Marichromatium purpuratum 984: one gene and its partner. The main gene of each other region encodes a partner of the protein of the gene in region 2 in a complex. Links are inferred from orthologs where the notes say so. Each region holds a gene or a part of one and is shown on either strand. Other genes may lie near its edges.

The links. The genes of interacting proteins can lie anywhere in the genome.
Region 1: the proteins of mfd (region 2) and uvrA are in contact, whole or in part, in a crystal structure (PDB 4DFC), measured with the Escherichia coli proteins. The link is inferred for Marichromatium purpuratum 984 from one-to-one orthologs.

The regions. Positions count from the first base shown.
Region 1 is NZ_CP007031.1:2,790,985-2,794,616, reverse strand. Bases 1-3,406 are described here. They hold uvrA (excinuclease ABC subunit UvrA), read right to left. Parts: upstream 3,027-3,406; coding sequence 201-3,026; downstream 1-200. Other genes in these bases: MARPU_RS12135 (MFS transporter), read left to right, coding at 3,122-3,406; recQ (DNA helicase RecQ), read right to left, coding at 1-141. In the rest of the region: more of MARPU_RS12135, read left to right, coding at 3,407-3,632. UniProt on the Escherichia coli protein: The UvrABC repair system catalyzes the recognition and processing of DNA lesions. UvrA is an ATPase and a DNA-binding protein. A damage recognition complex composed of 2 UvrA and 2 UvrB subunits scans DNA for abnormalities.
Region 2 is NZ_CP007031.1:2,592,009-2,598,878, reverse strand. The notes cover bases 634-4,680. They hold mfd (transcription-repair coupling factor), read right to left. Parts: upstream 4,326-4,680; coding sequence 834-4,325; downstream 634-833. Other genes in these bases: MARPU_RS11300 (THxN family PEP-CTERM protein), read left to right, coding at 4,656-4,680; fur (ferric iron uptake transcriptional regulator), read left to right, coding at 634-826. Also shown: MARPU_RS11315 (outer membrane protein assembly factor BamE), read right to left, coding at 1-277; more of fur, read left to right, coding at 410-633; more of MARPU_RS11300, read left to right, coding at 4,681-5,633; MARPU_RS11295 (hypothetical protein), read right to left, coding at 5,684-5,896; MARPU_RS16765 (TetR/AcrR family transcriptional regulator), read right to left, coding at 6,076-6,678. UniProt on the Escherichia coli protein: Couples transcription and DNA repair by recognizing RNA polymerase (RNAP) stalled at DNA lesions. Mediates ATP-dependent release of RNAP and its truncated transcript from the DNA, and recruitment of nucleotide excision repair machinery to the damaged site.

The DNA.
Region 1 (3,632 bases), 200 kb from region 2 along the record:
CAGCGACTTGCCGCCGCCGGTGGGCATCAGTACCAGCGCATCGTCGCCGTCGAGCAGGCGGTCGATGATCTTGGCCTGGTCGCCGCGGAAGCGCTCGTAGCCGAAGACGCGGTTGAGGATCTGCAGGGGTGTCTCTTGCACCTGGGAACGGACTCCTCGCCGGCCTCGTTGCGCCGGCGTCGTGTGAAGCGGGCCTCGGCTCACCAGCCGCGCGCGAGCAGCGGGGCGAGGAAGCGCCCGGTGTGCGAGCGCGGTTCGGCGGCGATCGCCTCGGGGGTGCCGGTGGCGACGATCTCGCCGCCCTTGTCGCCGCCCTCGGGGCCGAGGTCGATGATCCAGTCGGCGGTCTTGATGACGTCGAGGTTGTGCTCGATCACCACCACGGTGTTGCCCTGGTCGCGCAGCCGGTGGAGCACCTCGAGCAGCTGGCGCACGTCGTGGAAGTGCAGCCCGGTGGTCGGCTCGTCGAGGATGTAGAGGGTGCGGCCACTGGCGCGCTTGGCCAGTTCGCGGCTGAGCTTGACACGCTGCGCCTCGCCGCCGGAGAGGGTGGTGGCGCTCTGGCCGAGCCGGACATAGGCGAGGCCGACATCGACCAGGGTCTGCAGCCGACGCTGGATCAGCGGGATGGCGGCGAAGAACTCCAGCGCCTCGGCGATGGTGAGGTCGAGCACCTCGTCGATGCGCTTGCCCTTGTAGCGGATCTCCAGGGTCTCGCGGTTGTAGCGTCGGCCCTGACAGGTCTCGCACTGGACATAGACGTCGGGGAGGAAGTGCATCTCGACGCGGATCAGCCCGTCGCCCTTGCACGCCTCGCAGCGCCCGCCCTTGACGTTGAAGCTGAAGCGCCCCGGGCCATAGCCCCGGGCGCGGGCCTCGGGGACGTTGGCGAACAGCTCGCGCACCATGTTGAACAGCCCGGTGTAGGTCGCCGGGTTGGAACGCGGGGTGCGCCCGATCGGGCTCTGGTCGATGTCGATGACCTTGTCGAAGTGCTCCAGCCCCTCGATCGCGCCGTGCGGGCGCGGGCGCAGGCTGGCGCCGTTGAAGTGACGCGCGGCGACCGGGTAGAGGGTGTCGTTGATCAGCGTCGACTTGCCCGAGCCCGACACCCCGGTGACGCAGCACAGGGTGCCGACCGGGATGGCGACGTCGACGGCGCGCAGGTTGTTGCCGCGCGCGCCGAGGATGCGCAGCTGGCGCTCGGGGTCGGGGGGCTGGCGTCGGGTCGGGATGGCGATGCGCTCGGCGCCGCTGAGATAGCGTCCGGTGAGCGAGGCGGGATCATCGGCGATCTCTGCGGCGCTGCCCTGGGCGATCACCTGGCCGCCGTGGGCACCGGCGCCGGGGCCGAGGTCGACGACCTGGTCGGCGGCGCGGATCGCATCCTCATCGTGCTCGACTACGATCACCGTGTTGCCGAGGTCGCGCAGATGGGTGAGGGTGCGCAGCAGCCGGGCGTTGTCGCGCTGGTGCAGCCCGATCGAGGGTTCGTCGAGGATATAGAGCACCCCGACCAGCCCGGCACCGATCTGGCTGGCCAGGCGGATGCGCTGGGCCTCGCCGCCGGAGAGGGTGTCGGCGCTGCGCTCGAGGGTGAGATAGTCGAGGCCGACATCGACCAGGAAGCGCAGCCGGGTGGCGATCTCGCCGATCACCTTGGCGCCGATCTCGCCGCGCGCGCCGGTGAGCCTGAGTCCCTCGAAGAAACGCAGCGACTCGCCCACCGGCAGCGCGGTCAGCGCCGGCAGGTTGTGCTCGCCGATGAAGACGTGACGCGCTGCCTGGTTGAGGCGCGAGCCCTGGCAGGCGGGGCAGGGCTGGTGGGAGAGATAGCGCGCCAGCTCCTCGCGCACGGTGTTCGACTCGGTCTCGCGGTAGCGCCGCTCCATGTTGCGGATCACCCCCTCGAAGGGGCGCTCGCGCCCCGGGCCGCGCTCGTTGGGCAGGCGCACGCGAATGCGCGCCTCGCCGCTGCCCAACAGCACCCGCTCGCGCACCGTCTCGGGCAGCTCGCGCCAGGGGGTCTCGACGTCGAAGCCATAGTGCGCGCCGAGCGCGCGGATCAGCCCGAAGTAATAAGCGTTGCGCCGGTCCCAGCCGCGCACCGCGCCGCCGGCGAGGCTCAGCTCGGGGTGGATCACGACCTTGTCGGGGTCGAAGAACTGCTCGATGCCGAGACCGTCGCACTCCGGGCAGGCGCCGGCGGGGTTGTTGAAGGAGAAGGCGCGGGGTTCGAGCTCGGTGATGCTGTAGCCGCAGTGCGGGCAGGCGAAGTTGGCCGAGAAGGTGAGCAACGGCTGATTGGGCGCGTCGAGGGCGACGACGCTGGCGACGCCCTCGGTGAGCGCCAGCGCAGTCTCGAAGGACTCGGCCAGACGGCTGGCGAGGTCGGCGCGCACGCGGAAGCGATCGACCACCAGGGCGATGTCGTGTCGGCGCTTGGCGTCGAGCGCCGGCAGGGCGTCGAGCTCGTGGATGGCACCGTCGATCAGCGCGCGCACGAAGCCCTGGGCGTGCAGCTCGCCGAGCAGGCGCTGGTGGTCGCCCTTGCGGTTGCGTACCACCGGGGCGAGCAGCATCAGCCGCTCGCCCTCGGGGCGGGCGAGCACCTGGTCGACCATCTGACTGACCGTCTGGGCGGCGAGCGCCACGCCGTGGGTGGGGCAGCGCGGCTCGCCGGCGCGGGCGAAGAGCAGGCGCAGATAGTCGTAGATCTCGGTGATGGTGCCGACGGTCGAGCGCGGGTTGTGCGAGGTGGTCTTCTGCTCGATCGAGATTGCCGGCGAGAGCCCCTCGATGTGGTCGACGTCGGGCTTGTCCATCACCGAGAGGAATTGCCGGGCATAGGCCGAGAGCGACTCGACATAGCGCCGCTGACCCTCGGCGTAGAGGGTGTCGAAGGCGAGCGAGGACTTGCCCGAGCCCGACAGCCCGGTGAAGACGATCAGCCGCTCGCGCGGCAGATCGAGGTCGATCCCCTTGAGATTGTGGGTGCGTGCGCCGCGGATGCGGATGGTGTCCATGGGCTGGCCGCAGAGGTCTCGATGTCGATGGCAGGAGGCGCGCTCGCCGCCACGCCGATGGTCCGGCCTGCGCCGGCCCAGGGCAAACTGCTATTATGCGAAGCTTCGCGTACCAGAAGCAAAGGCCAGTGGCCGTGAGCCAGACAGAGACACCGAGCCCGTCCCTCTCACCCACCGAACGGCGCGCTGCCGCCGGACTCGCCGCCATCTTCTCCACCCGGATGCTGGGTCTGTTCATGATCTTGCCGGTGTTCGCGCTCTATGCGCACGAACTCGCCGGCGCCACCCCGCTGATGGTCGGACTGGCGATCGGCGCCTACGGGTTGACCCAGGCGCTGTTGCAGATCCCGCTCGGACTGCTCTCCGACCGCATCGGGCGCAAACCGGTGATCCTCGGTGGCCTGCTGCTGTTCGCCGTGGGCAGCGTGGTGGCGGCGCTGGCCGACGACATCCACTGGGTGATCATCGGTCGGGTGCTGCAGGGCAGCGGCGCGATCGCCGCGGCGATCATTGCGCTGACCGCCGATCTGACTCGCGAGGAGGTGCGCACCAAGGGCATGGCCGCCATCGGCATCAGCGTGGCGCTGTCCTTCGCCGCGGCGCTGG
Region 2 (6,870 bases):
TGGTATAGGTGTAATCCCAGCGGTCGTTATGGAAGAAATCGGTCAGCAGCGGGGTGCCGAGCAGGTACTGCACCTGCCGCCTGGTCATGCCCGGCTGGAGCTGATCGATCATCTCCTCGGTGATGATATTGCCTTGCTGCACCGTCATCTTGTAGACGAATGGCAGGTTCTCCAGCATGGAGGATCGGTACTCGTCGGGTCGCTTGTCCCGCGAACAACCGCTCGCGACGATAATCAACAAAGAACCGAGGATCGAAAACGTGAGAATCTTTCGCATTGTTTTGCGTCGATGACTGTGCGAATAACCGTGGCATGATACAGCAGCGCCGGATCCCGATCACCGGGCGGCGCGTGAGCAACGCAGTCCGGGCGGTCGCCGACGCCTCCGGGCTAGACGGGGAGAGCGGTTTTGGAAAATCAACAGATCAAACGTGCGGGCCTCAAGGTCACGGCCCCGCGGGTCAAGATATTGGGCATCCTCGAGAAGAGCCGCAAGCGCCATCTCAGTGCCGAGGACGTCTACAAGCAATTGCTGAGTCAGGACGAGGAGGTCGGTCTGGCGACCGTCTACCGGGTGCTCACCCAGTTCGAGAGCGCCGGACTGGTGTGCCGGCGCAATTTCGAGGGCGGGCAGTCGGTGTTCGAACTCAATAGCGGAGATCACCACGACCACCTGGTCTGCGTCAAGTGCGGCAAGGTGGTCGAGTTCGTCGACAGTCTGATCGAGGAGCGCCAGTCGCAGATCGCCGAGGACAAGGGGTTCCGTATCCAGGACCACTCGCTGGTGATCTACGGCGTCTGCCCGGGGTGTCAGTCGCAGGACTGATGCCCGCTCAACGGCCCTCGCCGGTAAGACGCTCGACGAGCTGCTCGACCTGGCGCAGTCGCTGCTCGGGTTCGGGCATCTCGCGATAGAACCTGAGCGTGTCGCCGCCATCGAGCCGGTAGACCTTGGGCTGCTCCTGGATCAGCCCGATCAGCCGGGCCGGATCGATCCGCGGATTGTCCTCGAAGCAGATCCGCCCGCTGCCGATCCCTACCTCGATCTTGACGATCCCCCATGGCTGGACCCGCAGCTTCAGTGCGGTGATCTCCAGCAAACGCTTGGCCGGTTCGGGCAGCAGCCCGAAACGGTCGATCATCTCCACCTGTAGTTCCCGCAGCGCTTCCTTGCTGGTGGCGCTGGCGATGCGTTTGTACATCACCAGTCGGGCGTGCACGTCGGGCAGATAGTCGCTCGGCAGCAGCGCCGGGACCCCCAGGTCGATCTCGGCGCCGTGACTGAGCGGTCGATCGAGTTCCGGGGTACGCCCGGCCTTGAGCGCCTCGACCGCGTGCTCGAGCAGCTCCATGTAGAGCGAGAAGCCGACCTCGGCGATCTGTCCCGACTGCTCGTCACCGAGCAGCTCGCCGGCACCGCGGATCTCAAGGTCGTGGGTCGCGAGGGTGAAGCCTGCGCCGAGGTCCTCCATCGATTCGATCGCCTCCAGCCGCTTGACCGCGTCCGTGGTCATCGCCTTGGTCGGCGGGGTGATCAGATAGGCGTAGGCGCGGTGGTGCGAGCGCCCGACCCGGCCGCGCAGCTGATGGAGCTGGGCCAGGCCGAGCTTGTCGGCGCGGTTGATGACGATGGTGTTGGCGCTGGGCACGTCGATACCGCTCTCGACGATGGTGGTGCACACCAGCAGGTTGAAGCGCTGGTGGTAGAAGTCACGCATGATCCGTTCGAGTTCGCGCTCGCGCATCTGGCCGTGGGCGATCTGGACACGCGCGCTCGGGATCAGCGCCTCGAGCTTCTGCGCCTGGTTCTCGATGGTCTCGACCTCGTTGTGGAGGAAGTAGACCTGACCGCCGCGCTTGAGTTCGCGTTGTACCGCCTCCTGTATCAGGCCGTCGTTCCACGGGCTGACGAAGGTCTTGATCGGGTGACGCTCGACCGGCGGGGTGGCGATGATCGACAGGTCGCGCAGCCCCGACATCGCCATGTTGAGGGTGCGCGGGATCGGCGTGGCGGTGAGGGTGAGGATATCGACCTCGCTGCGCAGCTGCTTGAGTCGCTCCTTGTGGCGCACTCCGAAGCGGTGCTCCTCGTCGACGATCACCAACCCCAGGTCGTGGAACTCGATACCTGGCTGGAGCAGCTTGTGGGTGCCGACGACGATGTCGATGGTGCCCTCGGCCAATCCCGCGAACACCTGCTTCTGTTCGCGCGCGGTGCGAAAGCGCGACAGGCTCTCGATTCTGATCGGCCAGTCGGCGAAGCGGTCGGAGAAATTCTCGAAGTGCTGTTGGGCGAGCAGGGTGGTCGGCACCAGCACCACCACCTGGCGCCCACCGTTGGCGGCGACGAAGGCCGCGCGCATCGCCACCTCGGTCTTGCCGAAGCCGACATCGCCGCAGACCACCCGATCCATCGGCTTGGTGTCGGCCATGTCGGCGAGCACGCTGTCGATCGCGCGCAGCTGGTCCGGGGTCTCCTCGAAGGGGAAGGCGGCGGCGAAGGCGCCATAGTCGGTATCGGGCGCGGGACTGGCCACGCCCTGACGGGCGGCGCGTCGGGCGTAGACGTCGAGCAGTTCGGCGGCGACGTCGCAGGCCTTCTGCGCCGCCTTGCGCTTGATCCGTTCCCATTGTTCGCCGCCGAGTCGGTGCAGCGGTGCCTGCTCGGGGGTGGCGCCGGTATAGCGCGAGATCAGGTGCAGCGAGCTGACCGGGACATAGAGCTTGTCGCCCTTGGCATAGCCGAGGGTGAGGAACTCGGTGCTGCTGCCGCCGACCTCGAGCGTCTGCAGCCCCAGATAGCGCCCGACGCCGTGCTCCTCGTGGACCACCGGCGCGCCCTCGGTCAGTTCGGTGAGGTTGCGCACCACCGCGTCGCCGTCGCGCTCGCGGGCACGACGGCGACGCTCCTGGCGTACCCGCTCGCCATAGATCTGGGTCTCGGTGATCAGCGCCAGCCCCTGGTCGGCGAGCCGCAGCCCCTGCTCGAGCGGGGCGACGGTGAGCGCCAGTGGTTGCTCGCCGTTGACGAAGGCGCCCCAATCAGCGACCTGGCTGGCGTGGATGCCGAAGTCGCGCAGCTGCTCGGCGAGCAGCTCGCGCCGCCCGGTGCTCTCGGCTACCAGCAGCACCCGCTGCCCCGGGGTGGCGAGGAAGCGCTGCAGCGCTCGTGCCGGCTCGGCGGCGCGCGCCTGCAGCTCCAGTGGGGGCAGATCGAGGGTGGCGAAGTTGTCGACTCCGGCATAGCCCTTGGGGCGGGTGTCGAACGGTGCGGTGCGGTAGTTCACCCCAGGCATGCGGTTGAGCGCGGCGGCCAGTTCGTCGACGCCGAGATAGAGCTGCTCGGGGGCGAGCAGCGGGCGCTCGGCGTCGTGGCGACGCTGCTCATGGCGTTCGGCAACGCTGGCGAGGAAGCCCGCGCCGGCCTCGCGACCGCTCGCCGGTTCGATTGCCAGGGTGGTGGCGGGCAGATAGTCGAAGAGGGTGGCGGTGTCGTCGAAGAACAGCGGCAGATAGGACTCGATGCCGCCCGGTGTGCGCCCCTCCGAGACCTCGCGATAGATCAGACTGCGCTGTGGGTCGCCCTCGATGCTGGCGCGATAGCGGCTGCGGAAGCCGACGATCGCCTGCTCGTCGAAGGGGAACTCGCGCGCCGGCAGCATCCGCACCTGCTCGATGCGCTCGTGCGAGCGCTGGGTCTCGGGGTCGAACAGACGGATGCTCTCGACCTCGTCGTCGAACAGGTCGATGCGTAACGGTTGCTGGCTGCCCATCGGGAAGACGTCGAGCAGCGAGCCGCGTACCGCGTACTCGCCGTGTCCCATGACCTGCGAGACACCGCTGTAGCCGGCGTGTTCGAGCCGCAGTCGGGTGGCGTCGAGATCGAGCCGGTCGCCGCAGGCGAGTACCAGCGAGTGGGCATCGACATAGTCGCGCGGCGGCAGGCGCTGGAGCAGGGTCGCCACCGGCACCACCAGCACGCCGCGGGTGAGACCCGGCAAGCGGTGCAGGGTCAGCAGCCGCTCGGAGACCAGTTCGGGCAGCGGTGAGAAGACGTCGTAGGGCAGGGTCTCCCAGTCGGGGAAGCCGAGCACCGGGAGTGCGCTACCGGCGAGGAAGAAGCCCAGCTCCGCCTGCAACCGCCGCGCGGCCTGCACGTCCTCGGCCAACGCCAGCACCAGCCCGGGGTGACGGCTGGCGGCAGTGGCGATGGCGAGCGCCGCGCCGGCCCCGTGCAGTCCTCCCCAGCACCTGCGTTCACTCACGCCTTTTGGCAGCGGTGGTTCGAGCGGGGAGTGCAGGGTGGCGGATGTGGCCTGGTTCACGAACGGGTCCTCGTCACTTCGACAAGCATGGGATTCTCGCACAGCAGGGGCGGATCTGCAGATGGTGCGGTGCGGTTGAGTGCGTTCTATCTGACAGGACCGATCGTCGGTTTTGTTTACACTTTATGTGTTGTTTTTTGCTCATGGCGCATTGCGTTTCATGAAATGTCTTTGTCTTCAGTCTGTTGCTGTTATGTGGCATGGAGCGTGCCCTATATGCCCGCACCGGGGGTGCGTCATCGTTGCGAGAAGGGACCACCCGGATGCGGCGCATCATGAACTGCCCCGGCGCAGGGAAGATAGCAGGGAAGACAAAGGAGTTGAGTCAGCATGATCAAGCGGATAGTGATGAAGATGCCGGTCCTGGCCTTGGTGACGTTGGGCGAGGCGTTCGCCGGACCGGTGGTGACCCAGTGGGAGTATGGCGCTGAGTCACGATTCGTGAATGCTCGATTCTCGGGCTCGACCGGTGAGGTCCGGATCGGTGAGCGCGAGTTGTCCTGGGGAGCTGCCGACTATATCGACTACAGCAGTTGTGGGTTCATGGGGATCAAGTGTTGGTTTCGCAGGCCGCCGACGATCAGTCCCGACTTTCGCCAACCGTCAACCGATCCGGATCGCAACCGCAGCGCCTTGACCATCGGTAATGGCGTGACCGATGACTTGAGCAGCGGCGGTCCGGCCATCGGCTCGGTCTCGACGGTCGTCGACGGCAGCGTCGATGACGCCGCCGAGATCGGCGTCGGCACCAGCCTGACCCACTGGAACAACCGGCTCTCGTCGCGCTACTCGACCCTCGAGTGGGGACGTATCGCGACCAGCCTGACCCTGACGCCAGAGCTGCCCAGCACTGGTCCCAGCATCGATACCCGGACCCTGGACTTCGAACTCTTCTTCAAGGAGACGGCGAACCAGGGGGCGTGCGCCGGCGACAGCACCAACCCCTGTCCGGATCTGTTCGGACTGCTCGCGGTGCAGACCCTGGACATCCCCTTCCTCTACGACGGTAATGCGTATCTGGTGAGCCTGCTGTTGCAGGACGCCAGCGGCGGGGTCGCACCGATGGCCACCCTGCACGAGCAAGAGTGCGCCGCGCTCGGGTTGGGCGCCGGGTGTCAGGGTTTCCGTACCGCCGAGGAACAGGCGACCACCTTCCGGTTCGCCTTCGCGGTCAGCACCGAGGCGCTGTTTCCGCCGGTCGCGACCCCGCCGGTCCAGTCGGTGCCGTTGCCGGCCCCGCTGGGGCTGATTGGCGGTGGGCTGCTTGTCGCGGGGCTGTCGCGCGGGTTGGGTCGTCGCGGCCGATAGGGCCTGGCGAAGACCCGGGTCGGGGAGGACGGGTCCCGACCCGGGTCGCCCTAGAGGTCGACGATCTCGGCGCGATCGCTGCAGGTACGCGCCGTCTCGATCAGGTGGCGCAGGCCGACCCGCTCGGGGTCGAACTCGATCAACAGTAGCCCGGCGCGTCGGTGCTCGACGGTCTCGACGCCGTCGAGCCGGGTCAGCCGCGTGCTGACACGCGTCAGGGTCTCCTCGGACATGGCGACCTGAATCAGCGTCTTGCTCTTCATCGCGTGCTCCATGTTGTCGCAGACATCGATGATGGAGGGCCGATGGGGCCCTGGTGGGGAGGCCTCCCCCGTGGCGGACTGCCTGGTGCGCTCGTCTGGCGTTGCGGTCCTGGCGATTGCTCGAAAACAGACAAGTCTGTCTTTTTAGGGGGCTGTCACGTCCCCTGTCATCCTCCGGCTCAGTCGAGCAGTCGTTGCTCGATGAAGTGCAGCGCCCGGGGGAGTTCTGCGGTGCGTTGTGCTGACTTGTCGAGCAGGGCCGCGCCCTCGAGCAGGCTCAGGATCATCCCGGCGAGTCGTTCCGGGGGCTCGGTCGTCATGATCTCTTGCCGTTGCTGGGCGCCTCGCAGCAGCTCCGCGATCAGTGCGCGTAGACGCTCGAGGGCGGCGCGGACCTCTTGGTGCAGGGGGCCGGGCTCCAGACTCAGCTCGGCGGCGAGGTTGCCGAACAGGCAGCCGCGCGGCCGTCCCTGCGCGTCGGGGCGTGACATCCGTGCGGCCATCGCCGCGAGCAGGGCGAGCAGCGCGTGCCGGGGCTCGCCCTCGGACGCTCGTCCGTCGGCTAGACCGAACTCGCTCAGGGCCTCGTCGAGATCGTGCGCGAGCACGGCGCTGGCGAGCGCCTCCTTGTTGCGAAAGTGGTAGAAGAAGCTGCCCTTGCTGACCTCGGCCGTGGCGATGATGCGATCGATCCCGGTGGTGTGGTAGCCATGGGAATGAAACAGCGCCGTGGCGGTCTCGAGGATACGGGCGCGGGTCTTGAGGGCCTTGGCGCTATGCATAAAACAGACGAGTTGGTTTTTTTGAAATCTAGGACGCGATCACGCTTGCGTCAACCGGGGGCAATCCATTGTTGTGCGGTCTTTTTGGTGCATTCGTGTCCCCCTGACGGGACGGGACGCGTTTGGGCACGATTGACAGCATTCGATGAAGTTGCGCTAAACTGCGCCGCCGTGCAGCGAAATTGATCGCTT